3 regions of the Bradyrhizobium sp. LB13.1 genome follow, and region 3 is predicted to be linked to each of the others. Evidence: predicted binding sites of a transcription regulator. Region 3 holds the regulator's gene; each other region holds the start of a gene.
What was found. The regulator HrcA, encoded in region 3, represses chaperone genes, less so after heat shock. The targets are predictions, from matches to a motif close to GTTAGCACTCNCNNNNNGNGAGTGCTAAC.
Positions count from the first base shown of each region.

Region 1: the regulator HrcA is predicted to act here: its motif matches at 2,574-2,602, upstream of ACVWYI_RS35125 (co-chaperone GroES).
Region 2: the regulator HrcA is predicted to act here: its motif matches at 2,462-2,490, upstream of ACVWYI_RS26900 (co-chaperone GroES).

Region 1 is NZ_JBSRYQ010000001.1:7,235,795-7,240,071, forward strand. It holds gene ACVWYI_RS35110 (L,D-transpeptidase) at 1-583, opposite strand, end outside; gene ACVWYI_RS35115 (protein phosphatase CheZ) at 897-1,679, shown strand; partial or broken gene ACVWYI_RS35120 (hypothetical protein) at 1,840-2,363, opposite strand; gene ACVWYI_RS35125 (co-chaperone GroES) at 2,695-2,991, shown strand; gene groL (chaperonin GroEL) at 3,142-4,277, shown strand, end outside.
Region 2 is NZ_JBSRYQ010000001.1:5,536,738-5,541,014, reverse strand. It holds gene lepB (signal peptidase I) at 1-314, shown strand, start outside; gene groL (chaperonin GroEL) at 418-2,058, opposite strand; gene ACVWYI_RS26900 (co-chaperone GroES) at 2,105-2,419, opposite strand; gene ACVWYI_RS26895 (usg protein) at 2,800-3,087, shown strand; gene ACVWYI_RS26890 (cupin domain-containing protein) at 3,243-3,770, shown strand; gene ACVWYI_RS26885 (O-linked N-acetylglucosamine transferase, SPINDLY family protein) at 3,783-4,277, opposite strand, start outside.
Region 3 is NZ_JBSRYQ010000001.1:677,050-681,326, forward strand. It holds partial or broken gene hemW (radical SAM family heme chaperone HemW) at 1-197, opposite strand, end outside; gene rdgB (RdgB/HAM1 family non-canonical purine NTP pyrophosphatase) at 184-819, opposite strand; gene rph (ribonuclease PH) at 831-1,544, opposite strand; gene hrcA (heat-inducible transcriptional repressor HrcA) at 1,726-2,814, shown strand; gene grpE (nucleotide exchange factor GrpE) at 2,910-3,515, shown strand; gene pncA (bifunctional nicotinamidase/pyrazinamidase) at 3,595-4,277, opposite strand, start outside.

The sequences.
Region 1 (4,277 bases), 6.6 Mb from region 3:
GAGCGATCATTTCCGCCGGCGGCGTCCAGGCCGGCCATTCGCGCTTGGCCGTGATCGACTTCACACCGGACCAGGTGAAGCCGGGACGTCCGACGCCAATGCCGTAGCGCATGGCCTTGCCGTTGCCCTCGACGAGATAGAGGAACTTGTTCGGCGTATCGACCACCAGGGTGCCGACACTTTCGTTGCCGCTATAGTCAACAAGTTGCTTCTCGAATCTCGGATCGAACTGACGCTGCCGCGGGTCGACTGCCTCCGGCTGCACGCCTGCGCCTTGCATCTGCGGCTCGCCCATCGGCGGCAGGCGGCGCTGGTCGTAATAGCCCGGCTGCTGCTGATACATCGGCTGCTGCGGAGCATAGGCCGGACCGCGGCCGGGCCCGTCACCGAACATGAACTCGATGAAGCCGCCGCCCATGTTCGCGTTGGAGGCGACGCGCACCGGCGCCGGCGGCACCTGCGGCTGGTAAAATACCGCCGGCGGATCGTTCGGCACGCTATTATCGAAGGCGCTGGCGCTGTTGGCGCCGGCCATGAAGGTGCAAGCGCTGCCGAGCAGCGCGACAGACATTTTTTTGAACATCGACGTACTCTGTACTGTTTCGTCTAGTTACATTCGCCGTCGAACGCATCTGGCTGATCCGCGCCCTCGACGTGGTCAATAAAGAGCAAAAGCCGTTTCGTTTGGTAAACGGAGCCGGCGTTTCGATTCACCACGTCGCGAGCGGCGGGGCAATTTGGCGATCAGCGTTTATTTTCGGTGAACGGCGCGCACGGATGGTTAATTGCAGGTTTTCACGCCGTCGCACGCGACCGCACGACAGTTCCGGCTGTGAACTTCGTGTTAAATCGCTTCTGCCTAAAACGACGCGTGAGTGAGGTGGGGGGAGTTCTTGATGGCTATTCACCGCAAACGTTTTCGTGTCGAAGAGGCTGTTGTCGGCGAGATGCCAAGCCCCGAAATGATTGAGGAGGCTCCGCCGATGCATAGCGAGATCATGTCCGAGTTGCGTGCGATCCGTGCACAGATGGCGAAGGGCACTCCGCCCTTGTCCGGCAGCGCGGCCATGGCGGCGATCGACGCCTCCACCGCTCACGAGCTCTCCGAAGCTCGTACCATGCTCGATACTTACCGGGCGCAGATCGAGCAGTGCGAGAAGCTGAAGGTCGAGCTCGACCTCATCCACGACGCCATCGACCGTACCAAACGCGAGATCGCGACGCTGCACGGCAAGAGCTTCGACGGCGGCGAAATGGCCAAGGTCAATGGCGAGCTCGGCGCGGTCGTCGGCGGCACCGAACAGGCGACCCAGCAGATCCTCGAAGCCGCCGAGTCGATCGACCAAGCGGCCAGCGCGATGTCCAAGGTGCAATCGGCCGATCAGCAGAAGCGGCTCGCCGACGATATCCAGGAACGCGTCATCTCGATCTTCGAAGCCTGTAACTTCCAGGACCTGACCGGCCAGCGCATCAGCAAGGTCATGAGCACGATGAAGTTCATCGAGCAGCACATCAACTCCATGATGGAGATCTGGGGCGGCGTCGACGCGATCAAGTCCCACGTGCCCGCGCCGGCCGCCGACACCCGCAGCGAGGACGAAAAACTCCTCAACGGCCCGAAGCTCGCCGGCGATGTCGGCCACGCCTCGCAGGACGACATCGACGCGCTGTTCGACTGAGCAGACGCGACACTCTGAAAAACAAAACGCCGGCGCAAGCCGGCGTTTTTTTCGTCATTGCGAGCGAAGCGAAGCGATCCAGACTGTGTCCGCGGAAGGAGCCTGGATTGCTTCGTCGCTTCGCTCCTCGCAATGACGAGTGGCTAGGCCGGCGCCCCGATCACGCCCTTGGCGCGCAGCGGACGTAGACCATGTTGCCGTAGCGGGTGGCGGGGCATCCTTGTCGATGAAGCGGGTGATGAGGACGCGGCCGTCGAAGGAGACGATCTCGCGGTCCTGCTCGCCCGGTGTCGGACCCGCCGGCCCGATATAGTTCTTGCCGCTGGGCGAGCCCTTCAGCCGCAGCTCCTGCGGCGTCGCCTGGTCGGCGAGATGCATGATGACGCCGCCGGAGGAGCCGGCGGTGATCACGTAAGGATTTTTGCACTGGGCCCGGGCGGCAGCCTCGGTGCGGGCGCGGTCGGCCGGGTTCTGGAACGAGGCGAGACCCCAGCGGCCGACGATCTCGTCGGCGCGGATCGACGCCGGCATTTCCGGGCCGGCCCCGGGCTCGGCCTCAGGCGGCGGTGAGGACGACGAGAACGACGGCAGGCTCATGCCGCCGCCGCAGGCGCCAAGCAGCAGCGCCAGGCAAGAGGCGGCCGCCAGATTGGCAACCGTGCGTGCGTGAGCTGAACTGATCATGACATTCCCCCGAGCAAACTGCCCCCCAAACAAGACGTCGACCGCATCCCGCCTGCAGCCAAGCGCAAAACCGCTGTCGGAGCAATGACGTCCTTTATACGCCAGCGCGACCAATAGGTTTCTGTAGACACAATCCTATATCCGCCTCACCAATCGCTTAACCACCTTTGCTTGACAGGATCGCGGCCAAGCCATATTTCCGGGCGCACTATTAGCACTCGGAAAGCCCGATTGCTAAGCGCACCGTCCGATCCTCGGCAAGAGGGTGGACGGGAAGCGCCGCCCCATCCACTTCCGCTACATCCGAAGCGAGCCTCCAAAGGGAAACGTCATGGCTAAATCCAAATTTCGTCCGCTGCATGACCGTGTCGTGGTCAAACGTATCGACGCCGAGGAAAAGACCAAGGGCGGCATCATCATTCCGGACAGCGCCAAGGAAAAGCCGTCCCAGGGCGAAATCGTCGCCGTCGGCCCCGGCGGCCGCGACGAGGCCGGCAAGCTGACCCCGATCGACCTCAAGGTCGGCGACCTCGTGCTGTTCGGCAAGTGGTCGGGCACCGAGGTCAAGATCGACAACGAAGATCTCCTGATCATGAAGGAATCGGACATCATGGGCGTCATGGCCTAAGGCCATCAGCCTGAACAGCCGCTGAATGTCATGCCCGGGTCCCTGAGATCCGGGCATCCATCATTCCGCCGGGTTCGATTCCGGACTCCGGACTCCGGACTTGCGACGCCGAGCGGCAGACACATCACGAAACAAGAGGGATTACAGACCATGGCTGCCAAAGACGTCAAGTTTTCCGGAGACGCGCGCGATCGCATGCTGCGCGGCGTCGACATTCTCGCCAACGCCGTCAAGGTGACGCTCGGCCCGAAGGGCCGCAACGTCCTCATCGAGAAGTCGTTCGGCGCGCCCCGCATCACCAAGGACGGCGTCACCGTCGCCAAGGAGATCGAGCTCGAGGACAAGTTCGAGAACATGGGCGCCCAGATGGTCCGTGAGGTTGCCTCCAAGACCAACGATCTCGCCGGTGACGGCACCACCACCGCGACCGTGCTGGCCCAGGCCATCGTGCGCGAAGGCGCCAAGTCGGTTGCTGCCGGCATGAACCCGATGGATCTCAAGCGCGGCATCGACATCGCGGTTGCCGCTGTCGTCAAGGACATCCAGAAGCGCGCCAAGCCGGTCGCAGCCTCCTCCGAGGTCGCCCAGGTCGGCACCATCTCGTCCAATGGCGACACCGCCATCGGCAAGATGATCGCCCAGGCGATGCAGAAGGTCGGCAACGAGGGTGTCATCACCGTCGAGGAAAACAAGTCGATCGAGACCGAAGTCGAGATCGTCGAGGGCATGAAGTTCGACCGCGGCTATCTGTCGCCCTACTTCGTCACCAACCCCGAGAAAATGACCGCCGAGCTCGAGGACGCCTACATCCTCCTGCACGAGAAGAAGCTGTCCGGCCTGCAGGCCATGCTGCCGGTGCTGGAAGCTGTGATGCAGTCGGGCAAGCCGCTCGTCATCATCGCCGAGGACGTCGAGGGCGAGGCGCTGGCCACCCTGGTCGTCAACCGCCTCCGTGGCGGCCTGAAGGTCGCCGCCGTCAAGGCGCCGGGCTTCGGTGATCGCCGCAAGGCCATGCTGGAGGACCTCGCGATCCTCACCGGCGGTCAGCTCATCTCCGAAGACCTCGGCATCAAGCTCGAGAACGTCACGGTGAAGATGCTGGGTCGGGCAGGCAAGGTGGTGATCGACAAGGAGAACACCACCATCGTCAAGGGCGGCGGCAAGAAGCCCGAGATCGAGGCCCGCGTCGGCCAGATCAAGGCCCAGATCGAGGAGACCACCTCGGACTACGACCGTGAGAAGCTCCAGGAGCGCCTCGCCAAGCTCGCCGGCGGCGTCGCGGTGAT
Region 2 (4,277 bases), 4.9 Mb from region 3:
CCGGGGGCTCCGCCTGCGGTGTGGATGCCGGCGCCGGGATCAAGCGCTGGCGCGAGACCCTGCCGAACGGCGCGAGCTATGTGACATATGACTGCGTCGACAACGGTTATCTCGACAACACCAGCGTCTTCACGGTGCCATCAGGTCATTTCTTCGCGCTTGGCGACAACCGCGACAACTCCACCGACAGCCGCATGATGTCCGTGATGGGGTTCATCCCGATGGATAATCTCGTCGGCAAGGTGACGCGGATCTTCTGGTCGCTCGACGAACACGGCGAGCCGCACATGGAGCGGCTGGGGAAGGTGTGGTGAGGCCTCCCGTCATTCTGGCGGCGCGAAACGATCATTCCCCAAAACAAAAACCCCGGCATTGCTGCCGGGGTTTCGCATTTTGTGGTTTGCCGGAGTGGCTGGATCAGAAATCCATGCCGCCCATGCCGCCGCCCGGGGGCATTGCGGGGCCGGAGCCGCCCTTCTTGGGCAACTCGGCGACCATGGCTTCCGTGGTGATCAGCAGGGCCGCAACCGAGGCTGCGTTCTGGATCGCGGTACGCACGACCTTGGTCGGGTCGATGATGCCCTTGGTGACCAGGTTGACGTACTCGCCGGTCTGGGAGTCGAAGCCGTAAGCATACGTCTTGTTCTCCAGGATCTTGCCGACGATCACCGAGCCGTCTTCACCGGCGTTGATCGCGATCTGGCGAGCGGGCGCGGAGAGCGCCTTGCGCACGATCTCGACGCCGGTCTTCTGGTCGTCGTTCTTGGTGCGCAGGCCCTTGAGCTGCTCGGAAGCACGGAGCAGGGCGACGCCGCCGCCCGGGACAATGCCTTCTTCCACAGCCGCGCGGGTCGCATGCATCGCGTCATCAACGCGATCCTTGCGCTCCTTCACCTCGACCTCGGTCGCGCCGCCGACGCGGATCACCGCGACGCCGCCAGCGAGCTTGGCCAGACGCTCCTGGAGCTTCTCACGGTCGTAGTCCGAGGTGGTTTCCTCGATCTGCGCCTTGATCTGGGCTACGCGCGCCTCGATGTCGGCCTTCTTGCCGGCCCCGCTGACGATGGTGGTGTTTTCCTTGTCGATCATCACCTTCTTGGCGCGACCGAGCATGGTGAGCGTCACATTCTCCATCTTGATGCCGAGATCTTCCGAGATCGCCTGACCACCGGTCAGAACCGCGATGTCCTGCAGCATGGCCTTGCGGCGATCGCCGAAGCCCGGAGCCTTGACGGCCGCGACCTTCAGGCCGCCGCGGAGACGGTTGACGACCAGGGTGGCAAGAGCTTCGCCTTCGACGTCTTCGGCGATAATCACTAGCGGTTTGCCGCTCTGCACCACGGCTTCCAACAAGGGAAGCAATTCATTCAACTGAGATAGCTTCTTTTCGTTGATGAGGACGTAAGCATCTTCCATTTCAACGCGCATCTTGTCGGCGTTGGTGACGAAGTAGGGCGAGATGTAGCCGCGGTCGAACTGCATGCCTTCGACAACCTCGAGTTCGGTCTCGAGCGACTTGGCTTCTTCAACCGTGATGACGCCCTCGTTGCCGACCTTCTTCATGGCGTCGGAGAGGAACTTGCCGATTTCGGCATCGCCGTTGGCGGAGATGGTTCCGACCTGGGCGATTTCCTCGTTCGAGGTGACCTTCTTGGAGTTCTTGACGAGGTCGGCGACCACGGCTTCCACGGCCAGGTCGATACCACGCTTCAGGTCCATCGGGTTCATGCCGGCGGCAACCGACTTGGCGCCTTCACGAACGATCGCAGCCGCGAGCACGGTTGCGGTGGTGGTGCCGTCGCCGGCCGCGTCAGCCGACTTGGAGGCGACTTCGCGCACCATCTGCGCGCCCATGTTCTCGAACTTGTCGTCGAGCTCGATCTCCTTGGCGACGGTGACGCCGTCCTTGGTGATGCGGGGAGCGCCGAACGACTTGTCGAGGACGACGTTGCGGCCCTTGGGGCCGAGCGTCACCTTGACGGCGTTGGCGAGGATGTCGACGCCACGCAGCATCTTGTCGCGTGCATCGACGCCGAATTTGACTTCTTTAGCTGCCATCTGGATTTTTCCTTAGGTGTCTAGCTGGGTGGGGGAGAGGGGGCTGTTAGGCCGCCTTCTTCTTGGAAGCGGGGACGTCGAGGACGCCCATGACATCGCTTTCCTTCATGATCAGCAGATCGACGTTGTCGATCTTGACTTCAGTGCCGGACCACTTGCCGAACAGCACGCGGTCGCCGACCTTCAGGTCGATCGGGATCAGCTTGCCGGCTTCGTCGCGACCACCGGGGCCGACAGCGACGATTTCGCCCTGCGAGGGCTTTTCCTTGACGGTGTCGGGAATGATGATGCCGCCAGCGGTCTTCTCTTCTGCGTCAATGCGCTTGACCACGACGCGGTCGTGAAGCGGACGGAATTTCATGCAGTTCTCCTAAACGTTTGCGCGGATTGATGTTTTCAGGATGTTAGCAACCGAAGCCCGCGAGTGCTAAGGCGGGTGAACCTCAAATAGGCCAGGATTTTTGCGGGGGCAAGGGCTTCTACCAGAAAAATCAGCACTCAGAAGCGCTGCCTGCCAGAATTCTTTACCATCGTTAACCGGCCAACTCGGATCTTATTAGCACGGTGCCGCATCTGCTGCTAACGCATTGAATTTCAACAGCTTGTTAAACTTTTGGGCTTGAGATGGATTGTCAGTTTGCGTCACATTTCTATCTTGTGAGCGCATCTCCACCGGGTGGCTCGTAGGGCGCGTACCGGAAAGCCACCCCTTGAATATGCGCTCCTGCAAAGGAGGTTGGCATGGTCTCGCGGGTTGGGGTTGTTTCCGACGATTTCCGGAAACAGGTGCTGGGTTACGGGCTGACGACGGCGGAAATTCTCTACCGGATGCCGGATCATCGCTCGCTGCTCCAGACCTATGTCTGGCAGAACTACGACATGTTTCCGAAATTCCCGGCGCTGACGGATTTCCTGGCGTTTTGGCAGCAGAAGCTCGACGGCCCACTGTTCTCAGTGACGGTCGTGCATTCCAAGCTGATCAAGCCGGCCGAGCTGCGTGCGGTCGACGGTGTGTTTCGGTTGCATTGATCGCGGGATGCGTAGGACCTGGATGAGCGCAGCGTGATCCACCACTGTTTGTATCCTCGGAAGCGAAAGAGGTGGGTTACGCCTACGGCTAACCCACCCTACGAGTCTTTTTTCTGTGCTAGCGTCTCCCCCACAACAAAACGGGAGGCCGGCCCATGGCCAAGAAAGCAAAATCGCGCAGCGCATTGCAAGTCGCGGTGAAGAAGCGGAGCGGCGCCAAGGCCGCGCCCCGATTATCGGCGCGCAAGGCGGTGAAAGCGAAGGCGCGCACTGTCACCCCGAAAAAGCCAGTGCGTCCCAAGCAGCGCATCGCCATCAGCCATCACCGCGAGGAAGACTTCAAGGCCGACGGTCTGCGCACCTACGCGAAGTATCGCGATCTCGGCATCGCTGCTGCAAGCCACGGCCTCGCGCAAGCGCACGTGATCCGGCTGCAAGGTCCCTGCAATCCGAACGAAGTGTCGAAGCTGCACTTCCACGCCGTCGAATTCCAGATGGTCTACGTGCTCAAGGGTTGGGTGAAGACCTATATGGACGGAGAGGGCGAGACGCTGATGAAAGAAGGCAGCGCCTGGACTCAGCCGCCGAAGATCAAGCACATGATTTTGGACTATTCGGACGACGTCGAGCTGCTGGAGGTAATCCTGCCGGCGGAGTTCAGGACGGTGGAGTTGAAAGCGTAAGCTCTCTCGTCGTCATTGCGGGGAGCGGCCATTGCAATAGCGTTTCCACATCGCGCGATAGGCATCGTCCACTGCTTGCGTGTATGAGACGGGGTTGCCGGCGGCTGCAGCCCTGATCTGTCCGGGCAGTTCGCAGCGCAACTTCTGGAGGTCGCCGATCTGCAATCCACGGGCAGCCGCGATTTCGACATACGCCTCATCGCTATTCGCGACCCAGTCCGGCAGGCCAAGCGCGGTGAGGATAGAGCCCGCAGCACGGCTAGGCAGGCTGTTACCGAGCTTCGCCACCACCGGCACGCCCATCTGCAAGGCTTCCCAAGTGCTGACGCCGCCATTCTGCGGGAACGGATCGAGGCCAATATCGACGCGATTGAAGGATGCCAGATGCTCGGTTCGCGAGGTGGCTCCGAGCAGGTCGACGCGTTCGGCCGGCAACCGGCAAGCTGCAAACCGCGCCAGCAGATTGTCGCGGACCAGCCGATCGTCCAGCGCAAAATCCTTGATCAG
Region 3 (4,277 bases):
CCGAGAAAGATCGAGGTGACCTCGCGACCGGGCGAACGTTGCGCGGTCGTTTCGATCTCACGCGCGAATGCTGCCGCAAAACGCGCTTCGTCGATCGCAACGTGGCGGACATGGCTGTTGAAGTCGCAATAGGGGCACTTCGACAGGCAGAACGGCCAGTGCACGTAGACGCCGAAGGCTTCCTTAGCGCGGTCCAAGGCAGATCTCCGCCAGTTTCACGAAGGCGCGGGCACGATGCGACAGACCAAGACCGAGCGGCGGCAGGCCGTGCTTCTCGATGCTCTCCATCTCGCCGAAGGTGCGGCTGTGGCCGTCGGGCAAAAACATCGGGTCGTAGCCGAAGCCGGCGGTGCCGCGCGGCGGCCACACCAGCGTGCCGTCGACGCGCGCCTCGACCTCTTCGAGATGATCGTCGGGCCATGCGACGCAGAGCGCGGAAACGAAGTGCGCCTTGCGCTTGTCGGGCGTGGTCGCGCCGCGCTCCTGCAACAGCCGTTCGATCTGCGCCATCGCCGCGGCAAAATCCTTGCTCGGACCGGCCCAGCGCGCTGAATAGATGCCCGGCGCGCCATCGAGCGCGTCGACCACGATGCCGGAATCATCGGCGAAAGACGGAAGCTTCGTCGCTTGGGCTGCCGCGATCGCCTTGATCGCAGCATTGCTGCGGAAATCGTTGCCGGTTTCTTCCGGCTCGGGAAGGCCGAGCTCGCCGGCCGACACCGCCTCGACGCCGTAAGGCGCGAGCAGCTCCTTCATCTCGGCGAGCTTGCCGGGATTGTGGGTCGCGATGACGAGCTTTCCGGTGATTCGGCGATGCATCGGCTTATTGACTACGCTACCGCCAGTTTCTGCAAGTCCACGAGACGCGCGACGCCCTTGCGCGCCAGCGCCATCAGCGCCAGCAACTCGGCTTCCGTGAACGGCTCGCGTTCCGCAGTGCCCTGGACCTCGATGATGCGGCCATCGCCCGTCATGACGAAATTGGCGTCGGTGTCGGCTTCCGAATCCTCGGCATAGTCGAGGTCGAGCACGGGCGTGCCTTTGTAGATGCCGCAGGAGATCGCGGCGACGTTGTCGCGCAACACGTTGGCCTTGACCATGTTGCGCGCCTTCATCCAGTTGACGCAATCGGCGAGCGCGACCCAGGCACCGGTGATCGAGGCCGTGCGGGTGCCGCCATCGGCCTGGAGCACGTCGCAATCGACCGTGATCTGGCGCTCACCCATCGCTTCGAGATTGATGATGGTGCGAAGCGAACGGCCGATCAGGCGCTGAATTTCGACGGTGCGGCCGCTCTGCTTTCCAGCCGAGGCCTCGCGGCGGGTGCGTTCCGAGGTCGCGCGCGGCAGCATGCCGTATTCGGCGGTGACCCAGCCGCGGCCCTGGCCCTTCAGCCATGGTGGCAGGCGGTCTTCCAGTGTGGCGGTGACCAGCACGTGGGTGTCGCCGAATTTCACCAGGCACGAGCCTTCCGCATATTTGACCACGCCGCGCTCCAGCGTCACGGGGCGCAATTCGTCAGGCGCACGGCGGCTTGGCCGCATGGGAAATCCTCCAAAACTCTCGGAAAAGGGCTATTCGCGGTGCTTGTAGGTGGGGTGAGGGTGGGCGGCAAGGGGGAAGATCGAGACCTTATTCACCCCCGATTTTCGATCCGCGAACGCCACGCTTGTCAGAAGCGCCCGGGATAGACAAATTACGTGCATCCGAGAGGAGTTACCGTCTGTGGCCCATCACGATCCGATCCATCTGATCGCGCCGCGCGCGGGTCTCGCCCAGCTCAACGAGCGTTCCCGCGACATCTTTCGTCAAATTGTCGAAAGCTATCTCGCGACCGGGGAGCCCGTCGGCTCGCGCAATATTTCGCGCCTGATCGCCATGCCGCTGTCGCCGGCCTCGGTCCGCAACGTCATGGCCGATCTGGAACAGCTCGGCCTGATCTATGCCCCGCATACCTCCGCCGGCCGGCTGCCGACGGAACTCGGCCTGCGCTTTTTCGTCGATGCCCTGATGCAGGTCGGCGACCTCACCGAGGCCGAGCGGCAGGCGATCCAGAGCCAGCTCACCTCCGTCGGGCAGGCGCAATCAGTCGAGGCCGCGCTGGAGGAGGCGCTGACGCGGCTCTCCGGCCTCACGCGCGCCGCCGCGGTGGTGCTGACGCCAAAATCCAATGCGCGGCTCAAACACATCGAATTCGTCCGCCTGGAACCGGAGAAGGCGCTGGTGATCCTGGTCGGCGAGGATGGCCAGGTTGAAAACCGCGTGCTGGTGCTGCCGCTGGGGGTTCCCTCCTCGGCACTCACCGAGGCCGGCAATTTCCTCAACGCGCGGATCCGCGGCCGGACCCTGGCCGAGGCGCGGCTCGAGCTCGAGACCGCACTCGGAGAGGCCCGCGCCGAGCTCGATCAGCTCACGCAAAAGGTGATTTCCGCCGGTATCGCCAGCTGGTCCGGCGGCGAGAGCGAGGACCGCCAGCTCATCGTCCGCGGCCACGCCAATTTGCTCGAAGATTTGCATGCGCTGGAGGATCTGGAGCGCGTTCGCCTGCTGTTCGACGATCTCGAAACCAAGCGCGGCGTGATCGACCTGCTCGGCCGGGCCGAGACCGCGGAAGGCGTGCGGATCTTCATCGGCAGTGAGAACAAGCTGTTCTCGCTGTCGGGCTCTTCCACCATCATCTCGCCCTATCGGGATGCCGCCGGCCATATTGTCGGCGTTCTGGGCGTAATCGGGCCGACACGGCTGAATTATGCCCGTGTGATCCCGACCGTGGACTACGCCGCCCGCATCGTCAGCCGCCTCCTGGGGGGCTGACCGGCGCCTTGGGCCGATCACGGGCGCTTGATTTTCGCCGTCCGAAGCACGATATCCGGGCGAGAAAATCCCTGAGACGTTTGAGAAGAGAGCCGATGACCGATCGAGACCGGCAACCCGAAGACGCGGCCGCTGTGACGCCCGAGCCCGTGGTGTCAAAACCCTACATCATGCCGGACGATCCCGAGCCCGGCTCGGTCGAGCTTTTGCAGAAGGAAGCCGCCGAGGCGCGCGACCGCATGCTGCGGACGCTGGCCGAGATGGAAAATTTGCGCAAGCGCACCGCCAAGGAGGTCGCTGACTCCAAGCTCTACGGCGTCACCGGCTTTGCCCGTGACGTGCTCGATATCGCCGACAACCTCCAGCGCGCGCTCGATGCCGTTCCGGCCGATGCCCGTGCGGCGGCCGATCCCGGCCTGGCTTCGCTGATCGAGGGCGTCGAGCTGACCGAGCGCTCGCTGCTCAACGCGCTGGAAAAACACGGCGTGAAGAAGTTCGACCCCTCGGGGCAGAAGTTCGATCCGAACTTCCAGCAGGCGATGTTTGAGGTTCCCGATGCGTCGGTGCCCGCGGGCACCGTCGTGCAGGTGATGCAGGCCGGCTATACCATCGGCGAGCGCGTGCTGCGCCCCGCTTTGGTCGGTGTCGCCAAGGGCGGCGCGAAGGCCGCGCCCGCCGCCAACAGCAACGAGCCGGTTTAGCTCTCAATCCCCATGTTGAGGAGACGCGCGCGGAGAAGCGCGCTCCTCGGGATGAGGGTCTTGCAGCTCTCGGCGTCGCCTACGCGCTCGGCGCGATATCCGCAGACTGAATCCGCTTCACGCCGGCCTTGGCCATGTCGGCCCAGGCTTTTGCGAGCGAACCCTGATTGTCGATGCCGCGGCAGGCGTCTTCCACCACATAGACCTCGAAGCCCGCCTTGCGGGCGTCGAGCGCGGTCCAGGCGACGCAGAAATCCGTCGCCAGCCCCGCGACGAAGACGCGCTTGATCTTGCGCGCCTTCAGATAGCCGGCAAGGCCGGTCGAGGTCTTGCCGTCGGCTTCGAGGAAGGCCGAATAGCTGTCGACGTCCTTGTGAAAACCCTTGCGGATAATGAGTTCGGCGTGCGGGATCGCAAGGTCCTTCGACAGCGCGGCGCCGTCGGTGCCCTGCACGCAATGGTCGGGCCACAGCACCTGCTTGCCGTAGGGAAGGTCGACGGTCTCGAACGGCTTCTTGCCGGAGTGTGCCGACGCAAACGAAACATGGCCTTGCGTGTGCCAGTCCTGTGTCATCACCACGTTCGAAAACGCTTTGGCCGTCTTGTTGATGACCGGCACCACCTGCTCGCCTTCCTTTACGGCGAGGCTGCCGCCGGGCAGGAAGCAGTTCTGCACGTCGATCACGAGCAGCGCGGATGCATCGTCCGGCTTGATCGATGCCGCTGCTAAGAGCGCGCTTGGCACGAGGGTCGCGAGCGCCG